4 regions of the Streptomyces sp. NPDC058274 genome follow, and region 2 is predicted to be linked to each of the others. Evidence: riboswitches for the same ligand, from Rfam matches in the RefSeq annotation. Region 2 holds a riboswitch; each other region holds the start of a gene.
What was found. Region 2 has a riboswitch for cyclic di-AMP ahead of ACFVYF_RS12665 (C40 family peptidase). Riboswitches for the same ligand answer to the same signal wherever they lie in the genome.
Positions count from the first base shown of each region.

Region 1 (7,592 bases), on a different contig from region 2:
TTCGACGTCGCCTGCGTAGAGGTCGCCGCCTGTCCCCACACCACCCGCGTCCGAGACTCGAAGCTCGGCGCTCGGAGCCCGCAACTCGCCGTCGCGGCGCACGCGTGGGCCGCATTCGTCGCCCACGCCCGCAGCGTGTGACGCGTCGCCGCTCGAACCCCGTGCTTCGGGCGCCGAGATTCGAGCTCTGTTTGTGAGGATTGGGTGGTTTGGTTCAACCCGCCCTCCCTCCCGACCCCCGCCCACACCAGCGCACATGACTTTTAGTGATCGGCTTGCCACGTGCCGTCGTGACCCTCTAGCGTTCGCAGCAACAAGCGACCCCGGCAGGTGCTACCAACACCAGACCGGGGTCTCACCCAAAGATCGAAACGGACGATCTCGTGGCTTACGAAGACCCTAACGCGGTCATGCCCGCGCCCGCACACCCCATGGCCAACCCCGGCTACGGCAAACGACCCGTGCCGGACCAGTCGCCGTACCGCCTGGGCTGCTTGGACCATCTCCCGCCCCGCGAGCGCTACGTCGCCGCGTTCATCGACCGGCTTCCCGACGGGGCCGCCATGGACGCCAAGACCCTCGCCAAGGCGCTGCCCCTGTACGGCCAGCAGGCTGTCCGCACCGCCCTCAACGAGCTGTCCCGGGCCGGACACCTCCGGCGCGTACGGCGCCGCGCGGAAGGCGGGGCGACCGGCGACGGTGGGGAGGGCGTGACCCGCTGGGTGTTCCGCACCTACTGGACCCGTACCGCACGTGACAGCGAATGGTGGGCCCGGTTCCTCGCCGGTGACATACCGGGTGAGGCGCAGCCCGAGACTCCCGCAGAGGCATGCCCCGCCCCTGCGCCTCGGGCCGCCTCCGGCGACGTATCACCCCAGGAACCGAAGCAAGCCGAACGAGCCGAACGAGCCGAACGAGCCGAACGAGCCGAACAGGCCGAACAGGCCGAACAGGCCGACACGGAACGGCTTTCAGGGCGGCGTCGCCCTTCCGCCGCCTACGAAGTCCTCGCCCAACTCGGCCGCTGCGAAGCCCGTTTGACCCTCTCCGCCGCCGACTGTGCCGCCCTGGAGGAACTCGCCTCCGCATGGCTCGCCCGTGGCGCGACACCGGCCGGCCTGACGCTGGCCCTCGTCACCGGGCTCCCCGAGCAGGTGTACTCACCCCGTGCCCTCGTACAGCGGCGGCTGCGGGACAAGATGCCGCCCGAGCTGCCCGACCCGGAGGTACGCCTCACGCCACGCGCACGTCTGCTCATGGAGTGCACCGAATGCCGCGTGCCTGGCCGCCCGGAGGCCCTGCCCGGTGGTCTCTGCCGAGCGTGCCGTGGCGGCATCACGGTCGAAGCGCCGACGACCGCACTTCCCCGGACGGCCGTACGCGTCCGAGCCGCGCAGGTGCGCGGGGCGATCCGCATGCCACTGCGCACGTGAGCCACTTCCGTGCACCGGCCCACAGCACTTCCGCGCTCCGGCCCACAGCACGGTCGACTGGATGCGGCCGCTGGTTGAGCCTCCCCAGGGCCTGAACTGCCCTCACCCCACCCGCGCAGCCCCCGCGAACGGCATCTGATCGATGGGTGCCAGGCGTACCGGAGCCGATGGGTTCGGGGCGTGGATCATCTGGCCGTTGCCCACGTAGATGCCGACGTGGCTGATCCCGGAGTAGAAGAAGACCAGGTCCCCGGGGCGGAGTTCGGAGCGGGAGACGCGGCGGCCCGCGTTGATCTGGGCGTACGTCGTGCGCGGCAGCGAGATGCCCGCGGCGCGGTACGCGGCCAGGGCGAGCCCCGAGCAGTCGAAGGCGTCGGGGCCGGTGGCGCCCCACACATACGGGCTGCCGAGCTTCTGGTAGGCGTACGAGACCGCCGCGGCCGCACGGGAGTTGGGCGCCGTCGCCGAGCCGGCGCCGGACGGGAGCGCGCCCATGTCGCGCGCCGACGAACGTGACGCGTGACCAGCGGCCGTACCCGCCCCGCCGTCCCCCGCGAGCTGTGCACGCTGTTCGTCCGTGAGCCGGGACAGGAGCCGGCGCGCCTCGCCCAGCTTCCCGGTGATCGTCTTCTTGTGCCGCTTGAGCTCCGCCTGGCGGGACTTCAACGCGGCGAGTTCGACGTGGGCGGCTCCGCGCAACTGCTCGATCTCCCGCAGCTGCTTGCGTACCCGCCCCACGGCCGAGGCCTGCCGGCTGCCGGCGCGCTCCGCGAACGCGGCGCCGTCCAGATACTGCTCGGGGTCGTCGGAGAGCGCGAGTTGCACGGCGGGGTCGAGGCCGCCGCTGCGGTACTGCGCTGTGGCGATCGAACCCAGCGCGTCCCGTGCCGTGTTGAGCCGGTCCGTCTTGCGCGCCGCCTCGTCGCGCAGTGTGTCCAGCCGCTGCTCGGCCTTCCCGGCCTTCTCCTTGGCGCCGTTGTACTTCTCGGTGGCGACCTCCGCGTCCTCGTACAGCTGGTCCACCTTGGCCTTGACCTGCGCCGGAGAGAGCTGGGGCTCGGCGTGCCCCGTGCCCTCGAAACCGGTTGCCGTCGCCGCGCCTGCCAGGGCGATGGTGACGGCGGTGCGTGCAGTGTTGCCGCCGAGCGAGCGCTGTCTGGGCTTGCGGTGCGCTGCCACGAGGGCCCACATCCTTCCAAGAGACTTACGTTCCGTACGACCCAAGAGACTTTCGTTCCGTACGACCGCCGGAGCGAGGTCGTCCGGCTACGCGTCCGGCGGCGTCCCGCACAGGGGGAGCGGGCCGCCGCCGGATTCCTTCCTGGCGGTGGTGGCCGACGGCCGCCCCTGGCCCGGGCGGTGGTGGGAAGCCGGTCACCTGGGGGAGGACGCTAAACCTGAGAGTGATGGGTCGGTAACGCTATGTACGGAAGTGGCGCGAGTGAGTCGACGGGTGTCCGTATGTGACCGTGATCCCGGCCGGCCGCCGCCGACTTGACGCGTGGCGCTGACCGAAACGGCGGTTTCCGGACAGCCGGGCGGGTGCGGGTGCTATGGGCCGGGAGACCGGTGCTGTGGGTCGAGGGAGGCGCCCGCCCGGGGGTGGTCGACCCCGAGGAGGGTCTATGCCAACTGAGGTCCGGTGAAAAGCCGAGTGCCGGGTGTCAACCCAGGGCCGGTGAAAGGCGGCTCCGGGCACCCCGGTTAGGCTCCGGCTCCATGGACGTACTCATCCATCTCTTCGTCGGCCTGCACATCATCGGGATCGCCTCCCTCCTCGGCGGGTTTCTCACCCAGATGAAGGCGATGGGCCGGGGCACGGCCCGGTTCGTCCCCGCGATGCTGCATGGCGCGCTCACCATGCTGGTGACGGGGTTCGTGCTGGTCGGCCTGAACCAGGCCGACGACAACTCGCTCAACAACATCAAGCTCGGCGTGAAGCTGGCCCTGCTGATCGTGATCCTGGGGCTCGTCTATGTGAAGCGGGACGAGGAGAAGGTCGAGAAGGGCGCGTTCGGGCTGGTGGGCCTGCTGACCACGGCGAACATCTTCATCGCGGTCCTCTGGACCTGAGGCCGGTGCTCTGGACTTGAGGCCGGTGCTCTGGACTTGAGGCCGGTGCTCTGGACTTGAGGCCGGTGCTCTGGACTTGAGGTCGTTGCTCTGGACCTGAGATCGTCCGGCATGTGAGAGCGCGCGGCTTCGGCAGCCGGAACGGCGGCATGTGAGAACGCGCGGCTCCGTCAGCCGGAACGGCCCGCGCGGGCCGAGTGGACGGCCTGCGCCGCGACCGCCAGCCAGGCCGCCACCGCGATCCACAGCAGCACCTGTCCGGGCCCGCGCAGCCACGGCACCTCCACGGCGGCCGACACGGACAGCGTCGCCACCGCCGTCATCCCCATCGGGAAGACGCTCGCCCAGCGCCGTACGTCGTAACGGGGGCGCGGCCACCGCAGTTCCGCCACCGCCAGGACGCAGTACCAGGCCAGATCGAGCACGAGCAGCGCGACGGTCACGGTCCGCAGGACGCTGTTGTCGCCCTCGCTCCACAGGAACGGGCCACCATGGCCCGACAAAGACAGGCCCGCCTGCCCCGCGGTGACGAGCTTCGAGCCGGCCAGCGCCGAGATCGCCAGTGCCCCGCCCGCCACCCAGTGGTCCCCGGCGCCGTGGGCGACCTGCCGGGGATCGAAGTGCCACAGCCCGGCCGCGTAGAACACGAGCCCCAGCCAGAACAGCACGAGCGCCGCATGAGAGAGCCACGCGCTCCCCACCGCCACCGCGAGCGCCGCCGCGAGTACGGCGAGCCCCTGCGTGGCAACACAACCGAGGAACACGGCTCCGGGCATACGAGGTCCCCAGTGCCGTACGACCAGGACGAGCAGCCCCGGCCAGAGCACGGCAGCCAGCGCGAGCAGCGCCTCGGCGACGCCCTGCCACCCGAGCGCCGAGAAACGCGCCCCCAGCACCGTGGTCGCCGCGACCGCGGTCAGCGCGGCCGGCGTCCCCGCCTCCGCCAGCCACCGCTCCCGTTCCCGTACGAGCCGTGCCACGAAGTCCCCGGCCAGCGCCAGCCAGGCCGCGCAGGCCAGGACCAGCGCGATCCGGGACAGGGTCTCGTAACCGGTCAGGTGCAGCCCGATCGAGAGGATGCCGGTCGCCATCACGGCGGCACCGGCGGCGGGCGGGCGCTGCGCCCACCAGGTGAGGAGGGGGGAGGCGCCTGGCATGCGGCCGATGCTAGGGAGCTGCGCGTCTCTCGCACGCGGGGCGCGCAGGGCGCGAGCGCGCGGAGCGCGAAAACCGCCCGCACGCCCGCCTTGCCCACCCGCGCCCGCGTGCCCACCCGCGCCCGCGTGCCCACGCGCGCCTGCACGCCTCGCGCACGCCCGCGCGCCTGAACGGCTCACGCACGCCCGCGCGCCTGCCTGCCCACGCGCGCCCCGCATGCCCATGCCGGGCGCTGCCGCCGCGCGCGCCCGCACGCTTTGCGCACGCCCGCCCGTACGCCGGCGTGCACGATTCCCCGCGCGCCCGGACGACTGGTCCCGCGCCGCCCTCTCGTCTCGTGCGCCCCCGGTTGCGTATGCCATGAGGCACACGCCCGGCGCGCAGGCCGCCCAAGCCGGCGCGCACAGTCAGAAACGCGCCCCCGGAGGCGTCACAGCATCGCGCTTCACAACGTCACGCGTCACAACGTCACGCGTCACAACGTCACGACCTCGCCACGCCTTACGGCGTCACGCCGGCCGTACCACGCTGTGGATCGGCATCGTGTCGCCCGCGTAGTAGATCGACTCCTCGCGGACGTACGCGCCGGGCTTCGGGGCGTGGATCATCATGCCGTTGCCGATGTAGAGGCCGACGTGGCTGAGGTCGTCGTAGAAGAAGACGAGGTCGCCGGGCTTGATGTCGGAGACGGGGACCGTGGTGCCCGCCTTGACCTGGTCCCAGGTGGTACGGGGGAGGGTGACGCCGGCGGCCTTCCAGGCGGCGAGGGTGAGGCCGGAGCAGTCGTACGAGCCCGGGCCGGTCGCGCCCCAGACGTACGGCTTGCCGACCTGGGCGCGGGCGAAGGCGATGGCCTTGGCGGTCTTCGTCGCGTAGGCGGCGTCGGTGGAGGTGCCGGGGCCGGCCGAGCCGCTGCCCTGCTGGGGTGCCTCCTGCCGGCGCTGCTTCTGTTCGGCGGCCTGCTTGCGGGCCAGCTCCTCGGCCTTGCGCTTGGCCTCCGCCCGCTGCTTCTCCTCGATCGCCGCGAGCCGCGCCTTCTCCGCGGCGGTCAGCTTCGACAGCAGCTCTCGGGCGTCGGAGAGCTTCTGCTGGACCTGGGCCTTGGTCGACTTCAGCGTCGTCTGCGACGTGGACAGTGCCTGGAGGCTCTCGGAGGCCTCCTGGCGCTTCTTCGTCGTCGCGGCCTGCTCGGTGGCGTAATCGTCGACGGCCTGCTTCTGGCGGCTGGTCAGCCGGCTCATCAGCTGGGTCTGGTCGAAGTAGTCCTGCGGGTTGTCGGCCAGCAGGAGACTCGCGGTGTCGGGGGCGGCGGCCCCGGTGCGGTACTGGGCCGCGGCGAACGTGCCCAGCTCGTCCCGCGCGGAGTTGAGCTTCTCCGTGCGCTGGGCCACGTCGTCGAGGAGGGTGTCGACGCGCTTGCGCTGCTTGGAGGTCTTCTCCTTGGCCCCGTTGTACTTCTCGGTGGCGGCCTCGGCCTGGTGGTAGAGGTCGTTGACCTTCTTCTCGACCTCTTCCAGGCTGGGCTTGGGGTCGGCCGACGGCGCGGCGTTCGCCGTCTGCGAGAGCAGAGCCACGGAGGTGAGGGCCGCCGTGGCGAGGCCGGGGGTCCGTATGCCCGCTATGCCCGTACCCGTAGGACGCCATTTGCGATGCGACGCCAAGAGAGGCGACTCCTTCCATCATCCGCTTACCGAGTTAGCTGTCGGGTTCGGGCGGACGGTTCGGAAGGGTTGCCCTACGGTCCTGGCCCGACAAGGCGGTTGGACCGATTCACCCCGGGATCGATTGGGTCCCCGGCTCCGGCTGCCGCGGGGGCGCACCGGACTCAGCGGAGGCCGCGCCGGCCCGGCGATGTTCGCCGGTGAGGGTCGGGCGGCCTGACCGGCACGTTAGCCAACTCGTGTGACTTCTGTGAAGGTTGATGGGCGATATGCCCGATACATTTTCGTGACCTTCGCCATGGTCGCCGACCCACTCGGTCAATCCGGAGGGGTCTAGGGCGAGTTGTCCGGGGTGAGGGATTCCCCCGCCGTCGTTCGCCGCTAGTCGTTCGCCGCTCGTCGTTCGTCGTTCGCAGCCCGCAGCCCGCAGCCCGCAGCCCGCAGCCCGCAGCCCGCAGCCCGCAGCCCGCAGCCCGCAGCCCGCAGCCCGCAGCCCGCAGCCCGCAGCCCGCCGCCCGCCGCCGACGGGTGACGCACCGCCGCCCGCCGCCGGGTAACCGACCGCCGTCCGGCCTCGTACGGGCGGCCGTCCGAGGCCGCTCACTGTGCAGAGTCAGTACGTTACGGATGGCGAGGGGGGCGGGGGAGGCTTCGGAAGAGGCCGGCCGCCGGCCCGCCCCGCTTCGGGAAACCGGCCGGATTTCCGGGGTGGCCGCGGGGTGTCAGTGGGTCGGCCTAGACTCGGAGAGCGATGAGCAGCCTCTTTGACGACAGCTTCCTGGCGGACCTCAAGCCCTCCGCGGCCCACGAGGAAGAGCCCCCGCCGCCGCCCGAGGACGGGACGGCCGAGCCGCTTCCGGACGACCTGTTCGGCGGCCGTTTCGACGTGCCGCCGAGCCGATCGGGATCCCGCTCGGGCGAAGCCGGGAGCGGGGGAGGGTATTACCGCGACGGCGCCCCACGCCCCGTGGTCGACCCGGCCACGCTCCTGGACGGGCTGAACGAGAACCAGCGCGCGGCCGTGGTGCACGCCGGCTCCCCGCTGCTCATCGTGGCCGGCGCCGGCTCCGGCAAGACGCGCGTGCTCACGCACCGGATCGCGTATCTGCTGGGCGAGCGCCATGTCCACCCCGGCCAGATCCTCGCGATCACGTTCACGAACAAGGCCGCGGGCGAGATGAAGGAGCGCGTCGAGCACCTCGTCGGTCCGCGGGCGAACGCGATGTGGGTGATGACCTTCCACAGCGCCTGCGTCCGCATCCTGCGG
Region 1 covers NZ_JBHVXW010000017.1:36,493-44,084, forward strand. Annotated here, with positions in the region: gene ACFVYF_RS27845 (DUF397 domain-containing protein) at 1-141, shown strand, start outside; gene ACFVYF_RS27850 (hypothetical protein) at 411-1,433, shown strand; gene ACFVYF_RS27855 (NlpC/P60 family protein) at 1,536-2,612, opposite strand; gene ACFVYF_RS27860 (hypothetical protein) at 3,153-3,506, shown strand; gene ACFVYF_RS27865 (tellurite resistance/C4-dicarboxylate transporter family protein) at 3,677-4,663, opposite strand; gene ACFVYF_RS27870 (NlpC/P60 family protein) at 5,174-6,325, opposite strand; cyclic di-AMP (ydaO/yuaA leader) riboswitch at 6,333-6,505, opposite strand; gene pcrA (DNA helicase PcrA) at 7,077-7,592, shown strand, end outside.
Region 1: it holds a riboswitch for cyclic di-AMP, as region 2 does, so the genes downstream of both, ACFVYF_RS27870 (NlpC/P60 family protein) here and ACFVYF_RS12665 (C40 family peptidase) in region 2, are expected to answer to the same signal.

Region 2 (7,592 bases):
GTCCGGCGTGACGCCCGCGTGCTCCGCCGCGAACAGCGCGCCCGTACGCCCGAACCCGCTCGCGATCTCGTCGAAGACGAGCAGCACGTCGTGCGCGTCACACGCCTCGCGCAGCACGCGCAGATACGCGGGGGAGTGGAACCGCATCCCGCCCGCCCCCTGCACCACGGGCTCCACGATCACCGCGGCCAGTTCGTCGGCGTGCCGCTCGATCAGCTCGCGCAGCTCGTCGGCGTACGACTCCTCGTACTCGGCCGGCGGCGGCCCCGCGAACACCTGCCGCTGGAGCACGCCCTGCCACAGCCCGTGCATCCCGCCCTCGGGATCGCACACGGACATCGGCTGCCAGGTGTCCCCGTGGTAGCCGCCGCGCCAGGTCAGCAGCCGCTGCTTGCCCGGACGGCCCAGCGAACGCCAGTGCTGCAGACACATCTTGACGGCGACCTCGACCGACACCGACCCGGAGTCGGCGAGGAAGACATGCTCCAGGCCCTCGGGCGAGATGTCGACAAGGCGCTTCGCGAGCCGTACGGCGGGTTCATGGGTGAGCCCGCCGAACATGACGTGGCTCATGCGCTCCAGCTGGGAGCGCACCGCGTCATTGAGTACCGGGTGGTTGTAGCCGTGGATCGCCGACCACCACGACGACATGCCGTCGATCAACTCGCCCGAGCCGTCGCCCATCCGCAGCCGCACCCCGCTCGCCGACTCCACGACGAGCGGCTCCTGCCGGCCCGGCATCGGACCGTACGGGTGCCACACATGGCGCCGGTCGAGGTCGAGCAGCTCGCGCACGGACAGGTCAGGCATTGGGCGCGAGTTCCGTCCCGGCGCCGCGACGGCGTACGGCGACGAGATCCGTACGCGCCTCGTTCACCTGCGGCGCGGCGGTGGACCCGCAGACCCCGCCGTCCTCGTGGGAGCAGCCCGCCCCCTCGTGCGACCCGCATCCGGCGCCTTCGCCGGACCCGCATCCCGCGCTCGCGTGCGAGCCGCGGCCGGCGCCCGCCGGGACCCGGTGCTCCGGAAGCGTCACCTCGCCCGCTCCCTCCACCTCGAACCCGGCGTCCGCGATCATGTCCAGGTCCGCCTTGCCGGCCTGCCCCTCACTCGTGAGGTAGTCGCCGAGGAAGATCGAGTTGGCCAGGTGCAGCGCCAGCGGCTGCATGCTGCGCAGATGGACCTCACGGCCGCCCGCGATCCGGACCTCGGCGTCCGGGCAGACGAACCGGACCATCGCCAGGATCCGCAGACACCGCTGAGGCGTCAGATTCCACTCCTTGGCGAGCGGAGTGCCCTCGAACGGGATCAGGAAGTTCACCGGGACGGAGTCGGGGTCGAGGGCGCGCAGCGCGTAGACGACGTCGACCAGGTCCTCGTCGCTCTCGCCCATGCCCGCGATCAGACCGGAGCAGGCGGACAGGCCGGCCGCGTGCGCCTTCTGGACCGTGTCCACCCGGTCGGCGTACGTGTGCGTGGTCGTGATGTCCCCGTACGTCCCCTCGGACGTGTTCAGGTTGTGGTTGTACGCGTCCGCGCCCGCCTCGCGCAGCCGCTCGGCCTGGCCGTCGGAGAGCAGGCCGAGGCAGGCACACACCTCGACGGCCTCGTTCTGGTCCTTGATCGCCTTGATGGTGTCCGAGACCCGGTCGACGTCCCGGTCCGTCGGACCGCGCCCGCTGGCCACGAGACAGACCCGCTTGGCGCCCCCGGCCAGCCCCGCCGCCGCGGCCTGCGAGGCCTCGTCGGGCTTCAGCCAGGTGTACTTCAGGATCTCGGCCTTCGACCCCAGGCGCTGCGAACAGTACGAGCAGTCCTCGGGGCACAGGCCCGACTTGAGGTTCACCAGATAGTTGAGTTTCACCCGTCGGCCGAACCAGTGCCGGCGCAGCCTGCCCGCCGCGGCCACCACGTCGAGCAGCTCGTCGTCGGACGTGGCCAGCACGGCCAGCGCTTCGTCCCGGCTCGGCAGTTCGCGCCGAAGCCCCTTCTCCACCAGCGTGTTCAGCAGGTCCATGAGGCACGATCCTGGCCTATCCGGCGGCTCCGGGCCAAGGAGAGTTTGCACAACAGAGACGGTTCGACGTGTGGGTATTGCCACATCCTGGGTGCCCGGCAGGACGGCTAGGGTCTGTGCACTGCCTACAAAACGACACCAGGGCCCGGAGGCGCCAGCATGGCCGGATCGCCGTTCTCGTGGATCGACGAGCAGGCGCACCAGCGGCGCCGGACCGGCCTGGTCCGCACGCTGCGCCCGCGCCCCGCCGACTCCCCGCTGCTGGATCTCGCGAGCAACGACTACCTCGGTCTCGCGCGGCACCCCGAGATCACCGGGGCAGCCGCGGAGGCCGCGCACCGCTGGGGAGGCGGCGCCACCGGCTCACGGCTCGTCACCGGCACCACGGAGCTGCACGGCGAACTCGAACGCGAGCTCGCCGGTTTCTGCGGCTTCGAGTCCGCGCTGGTCTTCTCCTCCGGATACGCCGCCAACCTCGCCGCGGTCACCGCGCTCGCGCCGCACGGCTCCCTGGTCGTCTCCGACGCGGGCAACCACGCGTCGCTGATCGACGGCTGCCGGCTGGCCCGCGGGACGACGCAGGTCGTGGCGCACGCCGATCCGGACGCCGTACGCAAGGCGCTGGGCACCCACCAGGGGACCGCGATCGCCGTGTCCGACACGGTCTTCTCGGTGGACGGGGACGCGGCGCCGCTCGCCGGGCTCGCCGCTGCCTGCCGGGAGTACGGCGCGGGACTCGTCGTCGACGACGCGCACGGACTCGGGGTGCTCGGCGACGGCGGACGGGGTGCCGCGCAGGCGGCGGGTCTCGCGGGCGACCCCGACACCGTTGTGACGGTCACGCTCTCCAAGTCGCTCGGCAGCCAGGGCGGTGCGGTCCTGGGTCCCGCGCCGGTCATCGACCACCTGGTCAACGCGGCCCGGACGTTCATCTTCGACACCGGTCTCGCCCCGGCAGCGGCGGGCGCTGCCCTCGCGGCGCTGCGCCTGCTGCGCCGTGAGCCGGAGCGCGCGACACGGGCCAGGGAGGTGGCGACGGCCCTGCACACCCGTCTGACGGCCGAGGGCCTGGAGGCGGTACGACCGGACGCCGCGGTCGTCTCCGTGCGGGCGCCGTCCCCCGAGCGGGCCGTGCGGTGGGCGGCCGACTGCCGTACGGCGGGAATCGCCGTCGGCTGCTTCCGGCCGCCCTCCGTGCCCGACGGCATCTCCCGGCTGCGGCTGACCGCCCGCGCGGATCTCACCGACGGGCAGATCGACCACGCCGTACGCGTGATCAGCCGTACGAGGTGAATGACGTGAACGGGTCGAACAGCTCGGGGGTCAGCTCAGCGCGGCGATGAAACCCTCCCAGGCGGCAGGGGCGAAGAGCAGGGCGGGTCCCGCCTCGTTCTTCGAGTCACGGACGGCGACCAGCCCGGCCCACGGGCCCGGTCCTGGTCGCGCGGTCTCGACACAGTTGTTCATTCCGGTGCTGCGGCTGCTGCGCAGCCAGCGCACGCCGTGCAGAGAAGTACTGGAAGCTACGTACCGAGGCATTGCGGACATGGTGCCTCCTTACGCGCCGTCACGTATCGCGGCGATGTAGTCCAACGAGTCCTTGGGCGAAAGGGCGTGGAACTGAAGGGCGTTGAAGGCCTCGCTGTAGGCCTGGAGGTCTTCTTTCCGTTCGAGGTAGAGGCTACTCGTCATGTGGTCAAGAACAACTACGTCCAGATCAGTTGTGTTCGGAAATGAGAAGATAACGAAAGGCCCGCTGATGCCGATATGGGCTCCGGCGGCGAACGGCAGCACCTGAAGCCGCACGTGAGGAAGGTGCGCCGCCGCCAGCAGCCGCGCCAGCTGCCGTTCCATCACCTCCGGGCCGCCGACCGTCCGGCGCAGCACCGCCTCGTCGAGCACGGCGGTCAGCTCCAGCGGCGGATTCGAACGCAGCACGTCCTGCCGGGCCAGCCGTACTTCGACCAGCGCGTCCAACTTGCGCTCCTCCAGGCCGTCGACGGCGGCCCGGGTCACCGCACGGGCGTACTCACGCGTCTGCAACAGCCCCGGCACCACGGAGGTCTCCAGCGTGCGCATTCCGCTGGCCTGCGACTCCAGACTGATGAAGTCGCGGTACGTGGGCGGCAGTACACCGCGGTAGGCGTGCCACCAGTGATGGCGGCCGTTTCCCTCGGAGCCTGCCAACCCGACGAGTAACTCGCGCAGTTCGGGGTCCACCACGCGGTACGCGTCGAGCAGCAGACAGACGTCGGCCGGCTTCACTCCGCTGATGCCGGTCTCGATACGGCTCACCTTGGACTGGTGCCAGCCGACCAGGCGGGCCGCCTCGCCACTGGTGAGGCCCGCCGCGGCGCGCAGGCCGCGCAGCTCGGCGCCGAGCTTGCGGCGCCGCACCGCTGGACCGTGTTGCATGGCCGTCTCCTTCCGCCCGGCACGCGGCTGTCACGGCGACGGTAGAGGATGAGCAGGGGGCCCGCCCAAATACGGTCGGTCGTCGGAGAGTTCACCGCTTCGAGCGACAGATATATGCATATCTCCGTGGATCGCCACCCGTGACCCCCGCAGTGATGGCAATCTGGCGCGAAGCACCAAGTCCGGGACCGTACTCGAACCATCCGCTCCGTGTCGGACTCCGGTCCCGTGGGAAAGGGACGACGTCGCCATGGCAGATCACCAGGAAGCATCCGTCACTCTGCCGAGCGATCCCGCCTCGGTCTCCGCGGCCCGAAAATACGTCGCCACCGTGCTGGCCGAGTGGGGCCTGCCGGGCGACACGGACATCGCCGACACCGTGCGCCTGATCGTGTCCGAACTCGCCACCAACGCCGTCCAGCACACGTTCGGGCAGTCGCCCACCTTCACGGTGGACCTCTGTCTCGACCGTGACGAGCATCTGCGCATCGGCGTCACCGACAGCCATCCGCGCTTCCCGAAACGCCTGCCCGCGGCCGTCCAGCAGGACAACGGGCGGGGCATGGTCATCATCCGCTGGCTGACCGCCGAGTACGGAGGCAAGCTGACTGTCCGGCCCACCCGGGAGGGCGGCAAGACGGTCGCGATCCAACTGCCGTGGTCGCTCCCCGCAGAGCCGGTGACGGCGGGCCAGCAGGAGCCTTGACGCGGCGGCCGTGCTACGAGGGTCCGCGAGCGTGTGCGTCCCGTACGGGTGCGCTGCGGCGCCACGGGGCCGGAAGCACCTGGATCGCCGGACACCAGGACCGCAACGACACGTCCGTACGCCCGTATGGGTGACGTGACGTCCCTTGCATGACCGGTGAAGGCGCGGCCGGCGCGCTCAGGGGCTGCTGCGCGCTCTGTGGGCGCTGTCCGGCCCGAGCTCAAGGGCGGGGTCGCCGCGAGGCGTCGTCGGCCCTCCGGGGGGTGACGGCACGGGCCGTCACCCCCCGGAGGCGGATCAGCCGACCCGGCCGTACCAGACGCTCTTCGTCCAGATCTTCTGGAGCTTCACGACCTCTCCGGTCTTCGGGGAGTGCCAGATCCGTCCCTTCCCGGCGTAGATGCCGACGTGGTAGACGTTCCGGCCCGAGTGGAAGAACACGAGGTCTCCGGCCTTGCGGTGCGAGGCCGAGACGTGGTGGCTCTTGTTGTACTGCGCCGCGGCCGTACGAGGCAGCTTCTTGCCCGCCTTCTTGTACGAGTAGAGCGTGAGCCCGGAGCAGTCGAAGCGACGCGGTCCCGTGGCTCCGTACTTGTACGGGGAGCCCTTCTTGGAGGCCGCGATCTGGAGTGCCTTCGTCGCAGGTGTGGCCGCTGCGGCGTCGGATGCGACGCCCGGAACCACGAGGCTGCCGCCCACGGCGGCGATGGTGAGAGCCGAGGCCGTACCGGCCCTGGTCCACAGCGACGGGACACGATTGAGCGCAGTCATGCGCAACCCTTCGTCAGCCGCCTGTGAAGGATGACCTGTCGGATTCGGGCTGGCGAAGTTGCCCGGCCGCTGCTGCGGCTTCACCCCAAGGGCTGCTCGGAACGACTGTTCCGGCGACCCGTCGTGCTTGGGTCCTCCACTCCTGCCGATCCACTCCTGTCGACCGGTCATCCGGGCGGCGGCAGGACTCGGCGTCCGCCCGGATCGCCCCGCCGCTTTGGCGGGGTCTTGTCGTCGGAAGGGATCTTCACCCATGGATGTCTGAAAAACCGAACGGAACCGGGGATTTGTGGGGTTACTCACCACTCACCCGTTCGGGTGGACACCCCCTGTTTCGAACGGGGGTTGGGGGTGCCGACCAGCCCCGCACCTGCGGCGGAATGCCTCATTCCGCCCGGACTGTACGCGCGTTGCGCAAGTCGTGAGGGCCCTCGAAGGGGGGCCTGTCTACGCCATTGGGGGGTACACCGTTTGGTGCGTTTGTGTCCTGGTCCGGACACCTCGCCGGGCGCTCGCACTTGGCCGGCGAGGGTGTGGGCGCGTCAGATCTGCGCGTCGGGCGGCACGGTGACGCGAGCCGCCCGGCGCTCGCCGTCCAGAACGCGCAGTGCGCGCGCCAGCGTCGGCGCGTGCACCTCGCTCTCGCCGCGCTGGTGCATCAGCGTGAGCGCGTCGCGCAGCGCCGTCGCCTTGCTCACCAGCGCCTGGGCGGCCCGCAGTCCGCGATAGGTGTCCCCGGGGCGGGCGGGGTTGATCCGGCCGAGCAGGTCGACCACGTCGAGGTAACGGTCGATCAACTCGGCCTCGGCGCGCGTCAGTGCGGGCAGCGGGGGCAATTCGGGTGGGAGCATCGGCAGTTCACCTCTCGCCGGGCGCGGTGCGCGAGACCTTGCGGCTCGCGATGATGCGGTCCACCAGTCCGTACGCCACCGCCGCCGGCGCGTCCAGAATCCTGTCCCGCTCGATGTCCGCGGCGACCCGCTCGGGGCTCTGCCCCGTGTGCCGCGCGAGCATCTCCTCCAGCATTGTGCGGGTGCGCACCAACTCCTCGGCCTGGATGGCCAGATCACTCGCCTGACCGTGGATCGGTTCGGGGATCGAGGGCTGGTGGAGGAGGACGCGCGCACCCGGCAGTGCGGAGCGTTTGCCCGGTGTGCCCCCGGCCAGCACCACGGCCGCGGCCGACGCCGCCTGGCCGAGGCAGACCGTCTCGACGTCGCAGGTGACGAACTGCATCGTGTCGTAGATCGCCGTCATCGCACTGAACGAGCCGCCGGGGGAGTTGATGTACAGCGAGATGTCCCGGTCCGGGGCCAGATATTCGAGGTGCATGAACTGGGCCATCACGTCGTTCGCCGACGTGTCGTCGATCGGTGTCCCGAGGAACACGATCCGCTCGTCGAGCAGCTTCGAGTACGGATCCAGCGTCCGGTGTCCCACCGCGGTGCGTTCGGTGAACTCGGGCAGGACATAGCGGGCGGACGGGCTGTCCATGGCGCACGCCTCCTTGATCGACTGATCGACGTCTGTAAAAAATGTACAGGACGTACGCTCGTCGTCCGTGGGGTCCTCGCTGACAGCGAAATCACGGCCGGGTGGGGTGCTCGACGGGACCCTTGCCCGCGGTCGTTTTCCGTGCGGGCAGAGGGGATCGTCCGCTCCCGGAGCGGTGTCAGGGGCCCC
Region 2 covers NZ_JBHVXW010000005.1:118,324-125,915, forward strand. Annotated here, with positions in the region: gene ACFVYF_RS12635 (adenosylmethionine--8-amino-7-oxononanoate transaminase) at 1-810, opposite strand, end outside; gene bioB (biotin synthase BioB) at 803-2,017, opposite strand; gene ACFVYF_RS12645 (8-amino-7-oxononanoate synthase) at 2,177-3,310, shown strand; gene ACFVYF_RS12650 (DUF397 domain-containing protein) at 3,341-3,565, opposite strand; gene ACFVYF_RS12655 (helix-turn-helix domain-containing protein) at 3,575-4,432, opposite strand; gene ACFVYF_RS12660 (ATP-binding protein) at 4,683-5,138, shown strand; gene ACFVYF_RS12665 (C40 family peptidase) at 5,436-5,909, opposite strand; cyclic di-AMP (ydaO/yuaA leader) riboswitch at 5,913-6,113, opposite strand; gene ACFVYF_RS12670 (hypothetical protein) at 6,452-6,760, opposite strand; gene ACFVYF_RS12675 (ATP-dependent Clp protease proteolytic subunit) at 6,768-7,403, opposite strand.

Region 3 (7,592 bases), on a different contig from region 2:
GGCCGTCGCGGCCGGGTTCGGCCTGCTGCGGCTCGCCGGGGCGCCCTCTCTGGGGTGGCTCGACGTGAAGACGTCCGGTGACGTGGAGGTCCCGGTCATCGAGGCCGCGGTCGACGAGGAGCTCGCCCGGTTCGCCGCGGAGGGCCCCACGGCCGAGGAGATGGAGCGCGCCCAGGCCCAGTTGGAGCGCGAGTGGCTGGACCGGCTGGGCACGGTCGCGGGCCGCGCCGACGAACTGTGCCGGTACGCCGTCCTGTTCGGTGACCCCCAGCTCGCCCTGACCGCCGTACAGCGCGTGCTCGCCATCACCCCCGAAGAGGTGCAGGAGATCGCCAAGGCCCGGCTGCGCCCCGACAACCGCGCGGTGCTCGTGTACGAGCCGGTTTCCGCCGAAGAGGCGGAAGCCGCAGCGGCCGCCGAAGCCACCGACGAGGACGAGGAGTCGGCGAAGTGACCGAGCTCGCGAGCATGGAGTTCCACCCGCAGCCCCAGGCCGGCGAGGCCAGGCCGTGGGCGTTCCCGGCCCCCGGTCGCGGCGCGCTCGACAACGGCCTGACGGTGCTGCGCTGCCACCGCCCCGGTCAGCAGGTCGTCGCCGTCGAGGTACTCGTCGACGCGCCCCTGGAGGCCGAGCCGGCCGGACTCGACGGTGTGGGCACGATCATGGCCCGGGCCTTCTCCGAGGGCACCGACAAGCACTCCGCCGAGGAGTTCGCCGCCGAGCTGGAGCGCTGCGGCGCCACCCTCGACTCGCACGCCGACCACCCCGGGGTGCGCCTCTCCCTCGAAGTCCCCGTGTCGCGCCTGCCGAAGGCCCTCGGGCTGCTCGCCGACGCCCTGAGGGCACCGGCGTTCGACGACAGCGAGATCGAGCGCCTGGTCCGCAACCGGCTGGACGAGATCCCGCACGAGACCGCCAACCCGGCCCGCCGCGCCGCCAAGGAACTCTCCAAGGAGCTGTTCCCGGTCACCTCCCGCATGTCGCGCCCGCGCCAGGGCACCGAGGAGACCGTGCAGGCCATCGACTCGGCGGCCGTACGCGCCTTCTACGAGAAGCACGTTCGCCCTGCCACGGCCACCGCCGTGGTCGTCGGCGACCTCACGGGGGTCGATCTCGACGCGCTGCTCGCCGACACACTCGGCGCCTGGACCGGCTCGACCGCCGAACCGCGCCCGGTGCCGCCGGTGACCGCCGACGACCGGGGCCGCGTGATCATCGTCGACCGGCCCGGTGCCGTCCAGACGCAGCTGCTCATCGGCCGCGTCGGAGCCGACCGGCACGACCGCGTGTGGCCCGCCCAGGTGCTCGGCACGTACTGCCTCGGCGGCACCCTCACCTCGCGCCTGGACCGCGTCCTGCGCGAGGAGAAGGGATACACCTACGGCGTGCGGGCGTTCGGCCAGGTGCTGCGGTCCGCTCCCGACGGCACGGGCGCCGCGATGCTCGCCATCAGCGGCTCCGTGGACACGCCCAACACCGGCCCGGCGCTGGACGACCTCTGGAAGGTGCTGCGCACCCTCGCGGCGGAGGGCCTGACGGACGCCGAGCGCGATGTCGCCGTGCAGAACCTGGTGGGTGTCGCGCCCCTCAAGTTCGAGACGGCCGCGGCCGTGGCGAGCACGCTCGCGGACCAGGTCGAGCAGCACCTGCCGGACGACTACCAGTCGACGCTGTACCAGCAGCTCGCCGCCACGGGCACGGTGGAGGCCACCGCTGCCGCCGTGAGTGCCTTCCCGGTGGACCGGCTGGTGACCGTTCTCGTCGGTGACGCGGCACAGATCGCGGAGCCCGTCCGCGCCCTCGGGATCGGTGAAGTGAGCGTCGTGACCGCGGAGTAGAGCGACAACTCCCGGTGGGGCCCAGGTGACTGAAGAGTCGCCTGGGCCCCTCTTTGTCCGCACTTCGGATCCGACGTACCCGGACGCGCCCTCAATATGTCCGTATTGATGGGGTGATCATGCGTCTGCCCTGTGGCGTGCACTACAAAAGCCGTGTTCCGTTTGTCGATTGAAAGATGTCCCGTTTAGCGTCAGTCCGGCTGTTCGTCAGGCAGTGCGCCGCGCCCGCGGCACCGGACAGTCATCGCCGAGTCCCCGTACGGCGCGAGCCAGGGGAGCCGGGGACCCATCGAAGTCCCTGGGGTGAATCGGGCGCCCTTCCTGGAAGGGTCCCGTAGGAGACCTTCCTGCTCCGAACCCGTCAGCTAACCCGGTAGGCGAGAAGGAAGGAAAGGACCAGCCCCTTCATGGCGTTCACCCGTGCCACCGGGAAGCACCGTCGTCCGAGCCGGCTCACCCGCACGACCAAGAATGCCGCTGGCGTCGCTGTGCTCACCACCACCGGTGTCATCGGAACCCTGGCCGCTCCGGCACTCGCCGCGGACACTTCCGTAGAACAGACCGGGCTGACCCAGGCCATCACCATCGGCGACTCGGTCGCCGACCAGATCGACGCGCAGGCCGCCGCCCAGCAGCAGGCCGCCGACCAGGCCGCCGCCCTGAAGAAGGCCGAGGAGGCCGCCCGCAAGCGCGCCGCGGAGAAGGCCGAGAAGGAGCGAGAGGCCAAGGCCCGTGCCGCCCGTGCCGCCGAGCGCAAGCGCCTCAACACCTTCGTCTCGCCCATCACCGGCTCGTACGTCTCCACGGGCTACAAGACCGGCGGCAGCCTCTGGTCCTCCGGCAGCCACACCGGTGTGGACTTCCACGCCGCATCCGGCACCGCCGTCCACGCCGTGGGCTCCGGCACCGTCGTGACGGCCGGCTGGGGCGGCGCGTACGGCAACCAGATCGTCATCAAGATGCATGACGGTACGTACACCATGTACGGCCACCTGTCGTCCATCGGTGTCTCCGTGGGGCAGACGGTCACCCCGGGCCAGCAGATAGCCCTCTCCGGCTCGACCGGCAACACCACCGGGCCCCACCTCCACTTCGAGGCCCGCACGACGGCCGAGTACGGCTCGGACATGGACCCCGTCGCCTACCTCCGCTCGCACGGCGTGAACGTCTGACACAGGCCCGCGGGGCGCACGCACGCGTGCGCCCGGTCAACCGCGTATGGACTTCGAAGGCCCCGGCTCATAGAGCCGGGGCCTTCGCCGTTTCGAACGGTCCTCTGTCCAAAAAATATCCATGGATTCCGGTCCGCCATCGGAAATTCCGTCTCTCTGCAATAGAGTCACTGAACATGCGCCAATCGACGGCGTTTCGCGAGGATTAAGGCGGAGGTCCGCTCATGCGCATTCCGGCGCACTCGGTATGCACGGCGATCCGTGACGACATCGTCGCGGGTGTCTACGAGCGGGGCGGCCGACTCACCGAAGAACTGCTCGCGCGGCGCTACGGCGTCTCCCGCGTCCCCGTGCGCGAGGCGCTGCGCACCCTGGAGGCCGAGGGCTTCGTCGTCACCCGGCGGCACGCGGGCGCGTGCGTCGCGGAGCCGACCGAGCAGGAGGCCGCGGACCTGCTGGAGATGCGGATGCTCCTCGAGCCGCTGGGCGCCGCCCGGGCCGCGCAGCGCCGCACGGAAGCGCACCTCAAGGTGTTGCGGGGCCTGGTCAGACTGGGCCAGGAGCGGGCCAGGAGGGGCCACAGCGATGATCTGCGCTCCCTGGGGGGCTGGTTCCACGAAACGCTCGCGCAGGCGTCCGGCAGCCCCGCGCTGACGTCCACCCTCGCCCAGCTGCGGCACAAGATCGCCTGGATGTACGCGGTGGAGGCGCCCGCCAACCCGGCGGAGTCCTGGGCGGAGCACGGCGGGATCGTGGACGCCGTCGCGCGGGGCGACAGCGAGCGGGCACGGGCGATCACCGCGCTGCACACCGAGCGGGCGAGCGCGGCGCACCGGCTTCGTTTCCCCGGGCGCGGGGAGGCCGGCGACCGCCCGGACCGTGTGAGGACTTCGCAACATCCCGTAAACATGACGGGCCTGCGGCATTAACAAAAAGGCCGTATACAAATAGGGGTAATTCGCGGGGGATTATTTTTGCTGCCCGCAGAATGAAAAGGCCGAAGGGCTCGACCGGAATACCGGACGGGCCCTTCGATGGCGTTCGGGACAATCTCTTATGGGGCGTCGGTGGGCGCCACCATTTTGCGAGGAGCCCCGACTGCGCGCGGCCGTTTCCACCGGGGCCGGCCCGGCCCCGGTGCGAAGCCGGGCGTGCTCAGACGGTCTCGGGAAGCTCGTCGAGCCCCTCGGAGACCAGCTTGGCCAGACGGTCGAGCGCGGCGTCCGCACCCTCCGCGTCGGAGGCCAGGACGATCTCCTCGCCGCCCTGGGCGCCCAGGCCGAGGACCGCGAGCATCGACGCGGCGTTGACGGGGTTGCCGTCCGCCTTGGCGATCGTCACGGGGACGCCGGAGGCCGTGGCCGCCCGGACGAAGATGGAGGCGGGGCGGGCGTGGAGGCCCTCGGCCCAGCCGACGTTGACGCGGCGCTCAGCCATGCGATGCTGCCCTTCAGGTTTTTCAGGGTTGTCTAGACCAGTGTCCCATACCGTGAAGCGTGCCCGGAGCGGGCCTTGGACCCGGCACCGGGCGGACCTTCGACTCCCCGGGATACCCCCAGGATGTCTGTGCCGCACACCCCGCCGGTGCCCCCGGGGGGTGTGCGGCACCCCCAAGCCTGCCCCGCGCTGTTGTCGTACGCGAGCCGTAGTCTGGGGCGCATGCAGACCTCGTCGGCCCGGCACGAGTACCCCGCCCACTGGGAGGCCGACGTGGTGCTGCGCGACGGCGGTACGGCGCGCGTCCGGCCCATCACCGTCGACGACGCAGACCGCCTGGTCAGCTTCTACGAGCAGGTCTCGGACGAGTCGAAGTACTACCGCTTCTTCGCGCCCTACCCCCGGCTGTCCGCCAAGGACGTCCACCGCTTCACGCACCACGACTTCGTGGACCGGGTGGGCCTCGCGGCCACGATCGGCGGCGAGTTCATCGGCACCGTACGGTTCGACCGCATCAGCGCGGACGGCCGGCCCGCCTCGGCTCCGGCCGACGAGGCCGAGGTCGCCTTCCTCGTGCAGGACGCCCACCAGGGACGCGGCGTCGCCTCCACCCTCCTCGAACACATCGGGGCGGTGGCCCGGGAGCGCGGCATCCGGCGGTTCGCCGCCGAGGTGCTGCCCGCCAACAACAAGATGATCAAGGTGTTCACGGACGCCGGCTACACCCAGAAGCGCAGCTTCGAGGACGGCGTCGTCCGGCTGGAGTTCGACCTGGAGCCGACGGACCGCTCGCGTGCGGTGCAGTGGGCCCGGGAGCAGCGCGCCGAGGCGCGGTCCGTGCAGCGGCTGCTCGCGCCGGGCTCGGTGGCCGTGATCGGCGCGGGCCGCACGCCCGGCGGGGTGGGCCGCAGCGTCCTCGACAATCTCCGCGCCGCCGGTTTCACCGGGCGTCTGTACGCGGTGAACAGGGCCCTTGAGGAGAAGGAGCTCGCCGGGGTCCCTGCGCACCGCTCCGTCCGTGACATCGCCGAACCCGTCGACCTCGCCGTCGTCGCCGTGCCCGCACCGCTCGTTCCCGAGGTCGTCGCGGAGTGCGGTGAGCACGGGGTGCAGGGCCTCGTGGTCGTCTCCGCCGGGTACGCGGAAAGCGGTCCCGAGGGGCGCGAGCGCCAGCGCGAGCTGGTGCGCCAGGCGCGGACGTACGGCATGCGCATCATCGGGCCGAACGCGTTCGGGATCATCAACACCGCACCCGACGTGCGGCTCAACGCCTCGCTCGCACCGGAGATGCCGCCGCCCGGCCGGATCGGCCTGTTCGCGCAGTCGGGCGCGATCGGGATCGCGCTGCTGTCCCGGTTGCAGCGGCGCGGCGGCGGGGTCACGGGCGTGACCGGTGTGTCCACCTTCGTCTCGTCCGGCAACCGCGCGGACGTGTCCGGCAACGACGTACTCCAGTACTGGTACGACGACCCGGACACCGATGTCGCCCTGATGTACCTCGAATCCATCGGCAACCCGCGCAAGTTCACCCGCCTCGCCCGGCGGACCGCGGCGGCGAAGCCACTGGTCGTGGTGCAGGGCGCCCGGCACGCGGCCACCCCCCAGGGACATGCCGTACGGGCCACGCGGCTGCCGCACGCGACCGTCTCCGCACTGCTGCGGCAGGCCGGCGTGATCCGGGTGGACACGATCACCGAGCTCGTCGACGCGGGCCTCCTGCTCGCCCGCCAGCCCCTCCCGCGCGGCCCCCGGGTGGCCATCCTGGGCAACTCGGAATCGTTGGGGCTGCTCACCTACGACGCGTGCCTGGCCCAGGGGCTGCGGCCGCTTCCCCCGCTGGATCTGACGACGGCGGCCTCGGCCGGGGACTTCCACCGCGCGCTGGCGCGGGCGCTCGCCGACGACACGTGCGACGCCGTGGTCGTGACCGCCATCCCGGCGGTGGGGGAGGAGTCGGCGGCCGACGAAGCCCTGGCCGAGGCCCTGCGTTCGGCCGCCGCGGCGGCTCCGGCGAAACCGGTCCTGGTGGTCCACGTCGAGCTCGGCGGGCTCGCCGAGGCGCTGTCCGCCGCGGCCAGCACCGCACCCAGGGCGCCGGTGGAAACAGCGGATGCGCCGGCCGAGGACGTACCGCAGCGGCCCCCCGCGGCAGCGGCACCTCCTGAGACCACGCCGCCGCAGCGACCCCCCTCGGCAGCCGCACCTCCGGGGACCACGCCTCCACCGCCCGAGGCCCTCCGTGCCCCGGCGGCCGAGGCCCTCCGTGCCCCCGAAGCCGCCGGATCCCGTCTCATCCCCGCCTACCCCGCCGCCGAGCGGGCCGTCCGTGCCCTCGCCGAAGCGGTGAACTACGCGCAGTGGCGGCGCGAGGTCGCGGAGCCCGGCAAGGTCCCCGAGTACGAGGACATCGACGAGAAGGGCGCCGCCGAGCTGATCGACGGGCTGCTCGCGAGCGAGGAGGGGCTGACGCTCGGCGAGGCGGACGCCTGCGCCCTGCTCGGGCGGTACGGCATCGACGTACGCCGTGCGCTGCCCGCGCCCACGCCCGACGAGGCCGCCGCGGCCGCGCGCACCCTCGGCTACCCGGTGGCCCTCAAGGCCACCGCCCCGCACCTGCGCCACCGCGCCGACCTCGGCGGCGTCCGGCTGGATCTGGCGGACGAGGAGCAACTGCGGCGCACGTACACCGAGTTGACCGAGCTGTTCGGCACACCGGAGGAGCTGCGGCCGGTCGTGCAGAGCATGGCCCCGCGCGGTGTCGACACGGTCGTACGTGCCGTCATCGACCCGGCGGCCGGCGCCGTCCTCTCGTTCGGGCTCGCCGGAGCCGCCTCGCAGCTGCTCGGGGACGTCGCGCACCGCCTGATCCCGGTCACGGACCGGGACGCGACCTCCCTGGTGCGGTCGATCCGGACCGCGCCGCTCCTGTTCGGCTGGCGGGGCTCGGCGCCGGTCGACACGGCCGCGCTCGAAGAGCTGCTGCTGCGCCTGTCGCGCCTGGTCGACGACCACCCGGAGGTCGTCGGCGTCTCCCTGGAGCCCGTGGTCGTCGCCGCGCAGGGCCTGAGCGCGCTCGGCGCCACCGTTCGGCTCGCGCGCCCGCCGGCCCGCGACGACCTCGGGCCGCGCACGCTGCCCGTCATC
Region 3 covers NZ_JBHVXW010000022.1:126,980-134,571, forward strand. Annotated here, with positions in the region: gene ACFVYF_RS32310 (M16 family metallopeptidase) at 1-454, shown strand, start outside; gene ACFVYF_RS32315 (M16 family metallopeptidase) at 451-1,839, shown strand; cyclic di-AMP (ydaO/yuaA leader) riboswitch at 2,075-2,234, shown strand; gene ACFVYF_RS32320 (M23 family metallopeptidase) at 2,247-3,011, shown strand; gene ACFVYF_RS32325 (GntR family transcriptional regulator) at 3,236-3,940, shown strand; gene ACFVYF_RS32330 (HPr family phosphocarrier protein) at 4,167-4,448, opposite strand; gene ACFVYF_RS32335 (GNAT family N-acetyltransferase) at 4,671-7,592, shown strand, end outside.
Region 3: it holds a riboswitch for cyclic di-AMP, as region 2 does, so the genes downstream of both, ACFVYF_RS32320 (M23 family metallopeptidase) here and ACFVYF_RS12665 (C40 family peptidase) in region 2, are expected to answer to the same signal.

Region 4 (7,592 bases), on a different contig from region 2:
GGGAGCTCCAGGGCGATCGCCGCGACCGTGGTGACCGAGCCGGCGAGGCCGACCAGGGTGCGGGCCTCGCGCAGCGGGACCGTCCGCTCGGCGAGGTCCAGCGCGGCCTCGATGTCGGTGCGCACGGCCTCGATCTGCGCGGCCGTGGGCGGGTCGGTGACCACCCCGTCGTGCACGAGATGCCGCTCGGTCATCCGTACGCAGCCGATGTCGACCGACCGCGCGGCGCGCACGTGGTCCTCCCCGACGACCAGTTCCGTGGAACCGCCGCCGATGTCCACCACCAGGTAGGGCTTGTCCAGGTCGTCCCGCCCGGTCAGCTCCCTGGTCGCACCGGTGAAGGAGAACTCCGCCTCCTCGTCGCCCGTGATGACCTCCGGCTCGACGCCGAGGATGTCCAGGACCCCTCGTACGAACTCGTCGCGGTTCTCCGCGTCGCGGGAGGCGGAGGTGGCGACGAAGCGGATCCGCTCGGCGCCGTGCTCCTTGATGACCGCCGCGTACTCACGGCAGGCGGCGAAGGTCCGCTCCAGCGCCTCGGGCGCGAGCCGTCCCGTCCGGTCGACGTCCTGGCCGAGCCGGACGATGGTCATCCGGCGGTCCAGGTCGACGAGTTCACCGGTCGCCGGGTCCGCGTCCGCGACGAGCAGACGGATCGAGTTGGTACCGCAGTCGATGGCGGCGACCCTGGTCATGCGTTCGGTCTCCTGTCGTGATGGATTTCGCCCCGGCCCGTCCCTGGGGGCTCCGCCCCGGACCCCGCTCCTCAGACGCCGGAGGGGCCGGAAACGGGCGGGCGGCTCCGGAGGGGGTCAGCTCTCGCCGGCCGGCACGACACACGCGCCCTTGCGCCACCACTCCGGCAGCAGCGCGATCGCCTCGTCGCCGAGGGGGTTCACACCGGGGCCAGCGGCCAGCGAGTGCGCCACGAGCACATGCAGGCACTTCACCCGGTCCGGCATGCCTCCCGCGCTCGGGAAGCCCTCCAGGACCTCGATGGAGTCGCGGCGGGCGATGTAGTCCTCGTGGGCGGCACGATAGGCCGCGGCCAGCTCGGGGTCGGTCGCCAGCCGGTCCGTCATCTCCTTCATGACGCCGTTCGCCTCGAGGGTGCCGATCGCCGACGCGGCGCGCGGACACGTCAGGTAGTACGTCGTCGGGAACGGCGTGCCGTCGGGGAGCCGGGGGGCCGTCTCCACCACGTCGGGCTGACCGCAGGGGCAGCGGTGCACGATCGCACGCAGTCCGCGCGGCGGCCGGCCGAGCTGCTGCTTGAAGGCCTCGACGTCCGCGTCGGTCGGCTCGGTGCGCGGGGTGTGCGGCGGAGGGGTTTCCATGCCTGTGCTTTTGTCTCTCTAGTCAGTTCAGTGGTCGGAGCGGGTGAGCGGCCGGGGCGCCGGCCCGCTCACCGGGCGGCGCGGTCGGACTTGTCCACACCGTCCCAGACGTTGGCGTACCAGGGACGGGCGGCCGCCCCCTGGTCGGCGCGGGACTGCTTCGCGGCGTCCGGGTCGATCACGATGTAGCCGGTCTCGCCCGGCATCACATAGTGCAGCCGCAGCCGGATCTGCTGCTCGGCGTACGCGTCGTCCTGCCAGCGTGCCTTGAGGTCGCGCAGCTGCTCGACCCGCTCCCTGGCCTGGTCCTGCTGCCGCTCCAGGTCGGCGACCTCGGCGCGCTGGGACACGTACTGCCTTATCGGGTACGCCAGGGCCACGATCAGGGAGCAGAGGACGAGCGCCAGGAGCGCCGCCCGGCTGGTGAGCCGGGAGCGGCGGGCCTGGCGCTTGGTCTGCGAGCGGTAGACCCGGGCCGCGGTCTGCTCACCGAGCGCCCGCAGCCTGGTCGCGGTGGAGAACCGGTCCCGGTCCTTCACGGCCATGAATCCCGCCTCCCCGGAACAAGCCCGTCACGTGCGTACGTCCCCGCACACGGTACGGGACCGAGTACGGGGACGTACGTACGACGCTTCCTACGCGGCTGAGGCTCAACCCTTGCTGTGCTTACTGGTTCGCGGAGCGAAACCGCGGGAAGGCGCTACGGCCGGCGTACACCGCGGCGTCGTCGAGGATCTCCTCGATGCGCAGCAGCTGGTTGTACTTGGCGACGCGGTCCGAGCGGGCCGGGGCGCCGGTCTTGATCTGGCCGCAGTTCACGGCGACCGCGAGGTCGGCGATGGTGACGTCCTCGGTCTCGCCGGAGCGGTGGGACATCATGCACTTGAAGCCGTTGCGCTGGGCCAGCTCGACGGCGTCCAGCGTCTCGGTCAGCGAACCGATCTGGTTGACCTTGACGAGCAGGGCGTTGGCGGAGCCCTCCTCGATGCCGCGGGCCAGGCGCTCCGGGTTGGTGACGAAGAGGTCGTCGCCGACGATCTGGACCTTGTCGCCCAGCTTGTCGGTGATGACCTTCCAGCCCGCCCAGTCGTCCTCGTACAGCGGGTCCTCGATGGAGACGAGCGGGTACGCGGAGACGAGCTCCTCGTAGTACTCGGTCATCTCGGCGGCCGAGCGGGACTTGCCCTCGAACTCGTACTTGCCGTCCTTGTAGAACTCGGACGCGGCGACGTCGAGCGCGAGCGCGATCTGCTCACCGGGGATGTAGCCGGCCTGCTTGATGGCCTCGACGATGAGGTCGAGGGCGGCGCGGTTGGACTCCAGGTTCGGGGCGAAGCCGCCCTCGTCGCCGAGGCCGGTGGACAGGCCCTTGGTCTTCAGCACCTTCTTGAGGGTGTGGTAGACCTCGGCGCCCCAGCGCAGCGCCTCGGAGAAGGACTCCGCGCCGATCGGGGCGATCATGAACTCCTGGATGTCCACGTTCGAGTCGGCGTGCGAGCCGCCGTTCAGGATGTTCATCATCGGGACGGGCAGCAGGTGCGCGTTCGGACCGCCCAGGTAGCGGAAGAGCGGCAGGTCGCTGGCCTCGGAGGCGGCGTGCGCGACGGCGAGGGAGACGCCGAGGATGGCGTTGGCGCCGAGCGAGCCCTTGTTGTCGGTGGCGTCCAGGTCGAACATCGCCTGGTCGATCAGCCGCTGCTCGGTGGCGTCGTAACCGACGAGCTCCGGGCCGATCTGCTCGATGACGGCGAGGACGGCCTTCTCGACACCCTTGCCGCCGTAGCGGTTGGGGTCACCGTCACGCAGCTCGATGGCCTCGAAGGCTCCGGTGGAGGCGCCGGACGGGACGGCGGCACGACCCGTGCTGCCGTCGTCGAGGCCGACCTCGACCTCGACGGTGGGGTTGCCTCGCGAGTCGAGGATTTCCCGGGCTACGACGACGTCGATGGACGGCACGAGCATCTCCTTCTTGGATGTGACGCGGGTACGCGGGGCCGCTCGGCCCCCCAAGCACGGAGCCGCGGTCGGCTCCGCGACATGAGCCTAACCGGCTCGGGGCGATCGGCCAGCCGGTCGACCAACCCATGGACGGAACCGAGAGTAAATTGTTTCCGAACGGAACAAAAACCTGCCCCCTACAAGAATGCGACCCCCGGACACGAAAAAGCCCCGCCCCGGTGCGTACGGGGGAGAACGCACCGGGGCGGGGCAGCCCGTGGGGGACGGGGGGCCCTCACGTGACCTCCACGATGGAGGTCACGGATGTGAGGGCGCTGTGGTTCAGCTGCGAGCTTCCCCAGCCTCGCGACCGGTCCGCCGGCCGGCCGGGGGGCTGTTTCGGCTCAGGGGTGTCAGCTCAGGTGGAGCTGCTGGCCCGGGAAGATGAAGTCGGCGTCGTCGACGATGTCCTTGTTCAGCTTGAACACCTTCTGCCAGCCGCCCTTGACGTTCTTCTTCTCGGCGATCGAGCTGAGGGTGTCACCCTTGACGACCTTGTACTCGCCGTCGCCCTTCTTGACCTTCTTGCCGGTCGGGGTCTCGACGGTCTTCTTGGCCGCGGGACGCTCCTGCGAGCGGGAGGCGCGCTGCTCCTGCGACTGGGTGCTCTGCTGCTGCGAGGGGGTCGTGCTCTGCGAGCTGCCCGAGTTCGACGGGGAGGCGCCGGACAGGCCGGTGCCGCAGGTCGGCCAGGCACCCTTGCCCTGCGCGGCGAGGACCTTCTCGCCGACGGCGATCTGCTGGGACTTGGAGGCCTGGTCGGCGGTGGAGGCGTACGAGGTACCGCCGTACGCGGCCCAGGTGGAGGACGAGAACTGCAGACCGCCGTAGTAGCCGTTGCCGGTGTTGATGGACCAGTTGCCGCCGGACTCGCACTGGGCGACGGTGTCCCACTCGGAGGTGGAGGCGGCGGAGGCGTTGCCGGCCGCCATCAGGGGGGCGGCGATGGCGACGCCGGTGACGCCGGCGAGCGTGGCGACACGGGTGGCCTTGGACGGGCGACGGTGCTTGCCCTTGCTGGAAAGCAGCATGAAGTGATCCCCTCACCGACGCCTGCGAGGTGAGCTGTCGGGTTCGGGCCGAGTGAGTTGCCCGGCCGCGCACTCTTCAGTGCGCGGCTTAACCCCAAGCCGTCCCGGTCAACTGTCCGGTGCGGCACTTACCTTGGGTCCCCCGCTCCTGCCTACGGCGCTTGAAGCGACGACTGTTCCCGTACGGCCGCTGGCAGGATTCGGCGTTGCGACCATCGGGGCCCGCTGTGGCGAGCGGTCACGACCGTAGACACGCGACCGACGGAATTTCAAAGACGATCAGGGCTTCTGAGACCCTTGTCTCATCTCGCCAAACCGGACATTACACGTCGAATCATGACGTGAACTGCCGCTGATTTGTACCCGATTCGCCAGCTGACAGCTACTTAGTCACTACCGAGCTCAAGGCTCTGACCGGGCAGGATGAGGTCGGGGTCGGCGCCGACCGACTTCTTGTTGTCGGCGTAGAGCTCGGACCATCCGCCCTGGAGGTCAAGGGAGTCGGCGATGGTCCAGAGACTGTCGCCGGGGCGGACGGTGTAGGAGCCGTCGGCGGCGTCACGGGCCGCACCGGAGTCGCGTGAGGCATGCCGCCCGGCCGCCCCCACGTCGCGCCCGTCGGACGAGCCGTTCGCATCGCTGCCGTCGGCGCTGTCACCGCGGTGGCGCCCCGAGCCGGCCGCGCCGGTCCCGGTCGCGTCGGTCGCCTCCGAAGAGTCGCCACTCTGCCCGGACTTGTCTGAGTCGTCACCCTTTGCCGTACCGGCGTCCGTGCTCGCCTCATCCGAGCTGCCGCTCGAACCCGAGGAGGCGTCGGACTTCGTCGAGTTTTCAGCCGAATCCGAAGAAGCGCCAGAAGAGGACGAATCGGGCGAGGGGGACTCGGACGGAGAGGAACTGGAGGAATCGGCCGGCGAGGAGTCGAGCGAACCCGACGTGCCGGACGAGTCCGTCGACCCGGACCCGTCGGACGACGAGGAGTCGCCCGCCACCCCCGTGTCGACCTCGACCGAGCCGGAGTCCTTGCTGAGCCCGGAGAGCGGCCCACAGGTGGGCCAGACGGCCAGACCCTCGCCGTCGAGGACCTTCTCGGCGACGGCGATCTGCTGGGAGCGGCTGGCCTGGTCGGCGCTCGGCGCGTACGCGAGACCGCCGTACTTCTCCCAGTTCTCCTGGGTCAGCTGCAACCCGCCGTAGTACCCGTTGCCGTCGTCCGCGCTCCACGTACCGCCGCTCTCGCATTCCGCGACCCGGTCCCACGTGGTGCCGTCGGCCGCGCTCGCGCCGGTGGCGCCGAGCAAGGGGATCGCGATGGCCGACCCGGTCACTCCTGCCGCGACGAGGAGGGCCGGAGCCTGACGGGGGCGACGGTGACGACCGTTCCCGGAGAGCATGCGGTTGCCTTTCGGTGACAGCAGTGAGGGGCGCGACGAAAGATCCATCGCGCTGATGCGTGAACGTAGCCGCACTCGAACGCTTGTCACAAGTCGATGCAGCGTAGATCACGTGAAGATCACATCTTTGACGGTGTGTCAGCTTTCGATCGGTCCGTGTGTCTGTCACCTGCGTGTGAGCCGGCTGTTGGCGGGGGTGCGGATCGGGGGGTGCGCTGCCGTCGGGGGGAGGTGCGTTGCCGTTGGGGGGCATGCGTTGCCGTTGAGGGCGGGCGGCTTGTGGCGGGGGCGGGTTGACTTGTGGTGGGGCGGGCGGCTTGTGGCGGGGGCGGGTTGACTTGTGGTGGGGCGGGCGGCTTGTGGTGGGGGCGCTGGGGAAAGGCTCGCGCGCCGTGCGAGTGGGGCGCGGGCCTGGGTGGGGGGCGTGTTGGTGAGGGGTGCGTGTTGGTGAGGGGCGTGTTGGTGAGGGGTGCGTGTTGGTGGGGGGCGCGCTGGTGAGGGGCGCGTGTTGGTGGGGGGCGTGTTGGTGAGGGGTGCGTTGGTGGGGGGCGCGCGCCCCAGGGCGGGCCGCGGGGCGGCTAGTGGCGAGCGCGCGCCCTCTGCGCGACTCGCGCGCCCCTCAGCACGGCGCGCGCTCGATGGTGCGGCGCGCGCCTAGGCGCGGGGCGTGAACTGCACCGGGAGCGTGCGGAGTCCGCGCATGATGAGACCGCCGCGCCAGCGCAAATCGGCGGGGTCCGCCGCGAGTTGCAGGTCGGGCAGCCGGGTGAGGAGCGTGGCGAGCGCGCTCTGGCCCTCCAGCCGGGCCAGGGGCGCGCCCAGGCAGTAGTGGATGCCGTGCCCGTACCCGAGGTGCTGGTTGTCCCGGCGGGAGAGGTCGAGCGTGTCGGGCCGGTCGAAGCGCTCGGGGTCACGGTCGGCGGCCGCGAGCACGACGAGCACGGGGTCGCCGGCCGCGATGTCCTGGCCGCCGATCCGCACGGCCTCGGTGGCGAAACGCCAGGTGGCGAGCTCGACGGGCCCGTCATAGCGGAGGAGTTCCTCGACGCCGGTCTCCAGCAGGCCGCTCTCCCCGGCGGCGAGGGAGGTCTGCAGCCGCTGTCGCTGTTCGGGGTGGGTGAGGAGGGCGTAGGTCCCGTTCCCGATGAGGTTGACGGTCGTCTCGAAGCCGGCGAACAGGAGGATGAAGGCCATGGCCGCGGCCTCGTTCTCGGTGAGGTGTTCACCCTGGTCCGAAGCGCGGATGAGACCGGAGATGAGGTCCTCGCCGGGCGCCGTCCGGTCGGGCAGCGCCTCTCGCTTGCGGTGGATCAGCTCGGCGAGATATCCGCGCATCTTCTTCACGGACCGGGCGACCCCGCCGCGCGGTCCTCCCCCGTGCCGGATCATCATCCCCGCCCAGTCCCGGAAGTCGTCCTGGTCCTCCTGCGGGACGCCCAACAGATCGCAGATGGCGTAGATGGGCAGCGGAAAGGCGAACTCGTGAATGAGGTCGGCGGAGCCCTTGTCGGCGAACTGGTCGATGAGCTGGTCGGTGAGCGCCTGCACCCTCGGCGCGAACTCGGCCACGCGCCGGGGCGTGAACGCCTTGCTCACGAGCCGGCGCAGACGGGTGTGGTCCGGCGGGTCGATATTGAGCAGATGGGTCATCAGCTCGGCCTTGCGCTCGCCGGGAATGCCGGTCTTGCCCTTGGCGTGGGCCGGCTCGTCGTGGTGAGCCGGATTCTTGCTGAGCCGTCCGTCGGCGAGGGTCTGCTTGGCGTCCGCGTAGCGGGTGACCAGCCAGGCCTCCACCCCGCTAGGCAGCCGCGTCCGGTGCACGGGCGCGTGCT
Region 4 covers NZ_JBHVXW010000004.1:392,883-400,474, reverse strand. Annotated here, with positions in the region: gene ACFVYF_RS11635 (exopolyphosphatase) at 1-695, opposite strand, end outside; gene ACFVYF_RS11630 (DUF501 domain-containing protein) at 813-1,337, opposite strand; gene ACFVYF_RS11625 (septum formation initiator family protein) at 1,406-1,882, opposite strand; gene eno (phosphopyruvate hydratase) at 2,004-3,299, opposite strand; gene ACFVYF_RS11615 (transglycosylase family protein) at 3,689-4,366, opposite strand; cyclic di-AMP (ydaO/yuaA leader) riboswitch at 4,371-4,536, opposite strand; gene ACFVYF_RS11610 (transglycosylase family protein) at 4,753-5,760, opposite strand; gene ACFVYF_RS11605 (cytochrome P450) at 6,415-7,592, opposite strand, start outside.
Region 4: it holds a riboswitch for cyclic di-AMP, as region 2 does, so the genes downstream of both, ACFVYF_RS11615 (transglycosylase family protein) here and ACFVYF_RS12665 (C40 family peptidase) in region 2, are expected to answer to the same signal.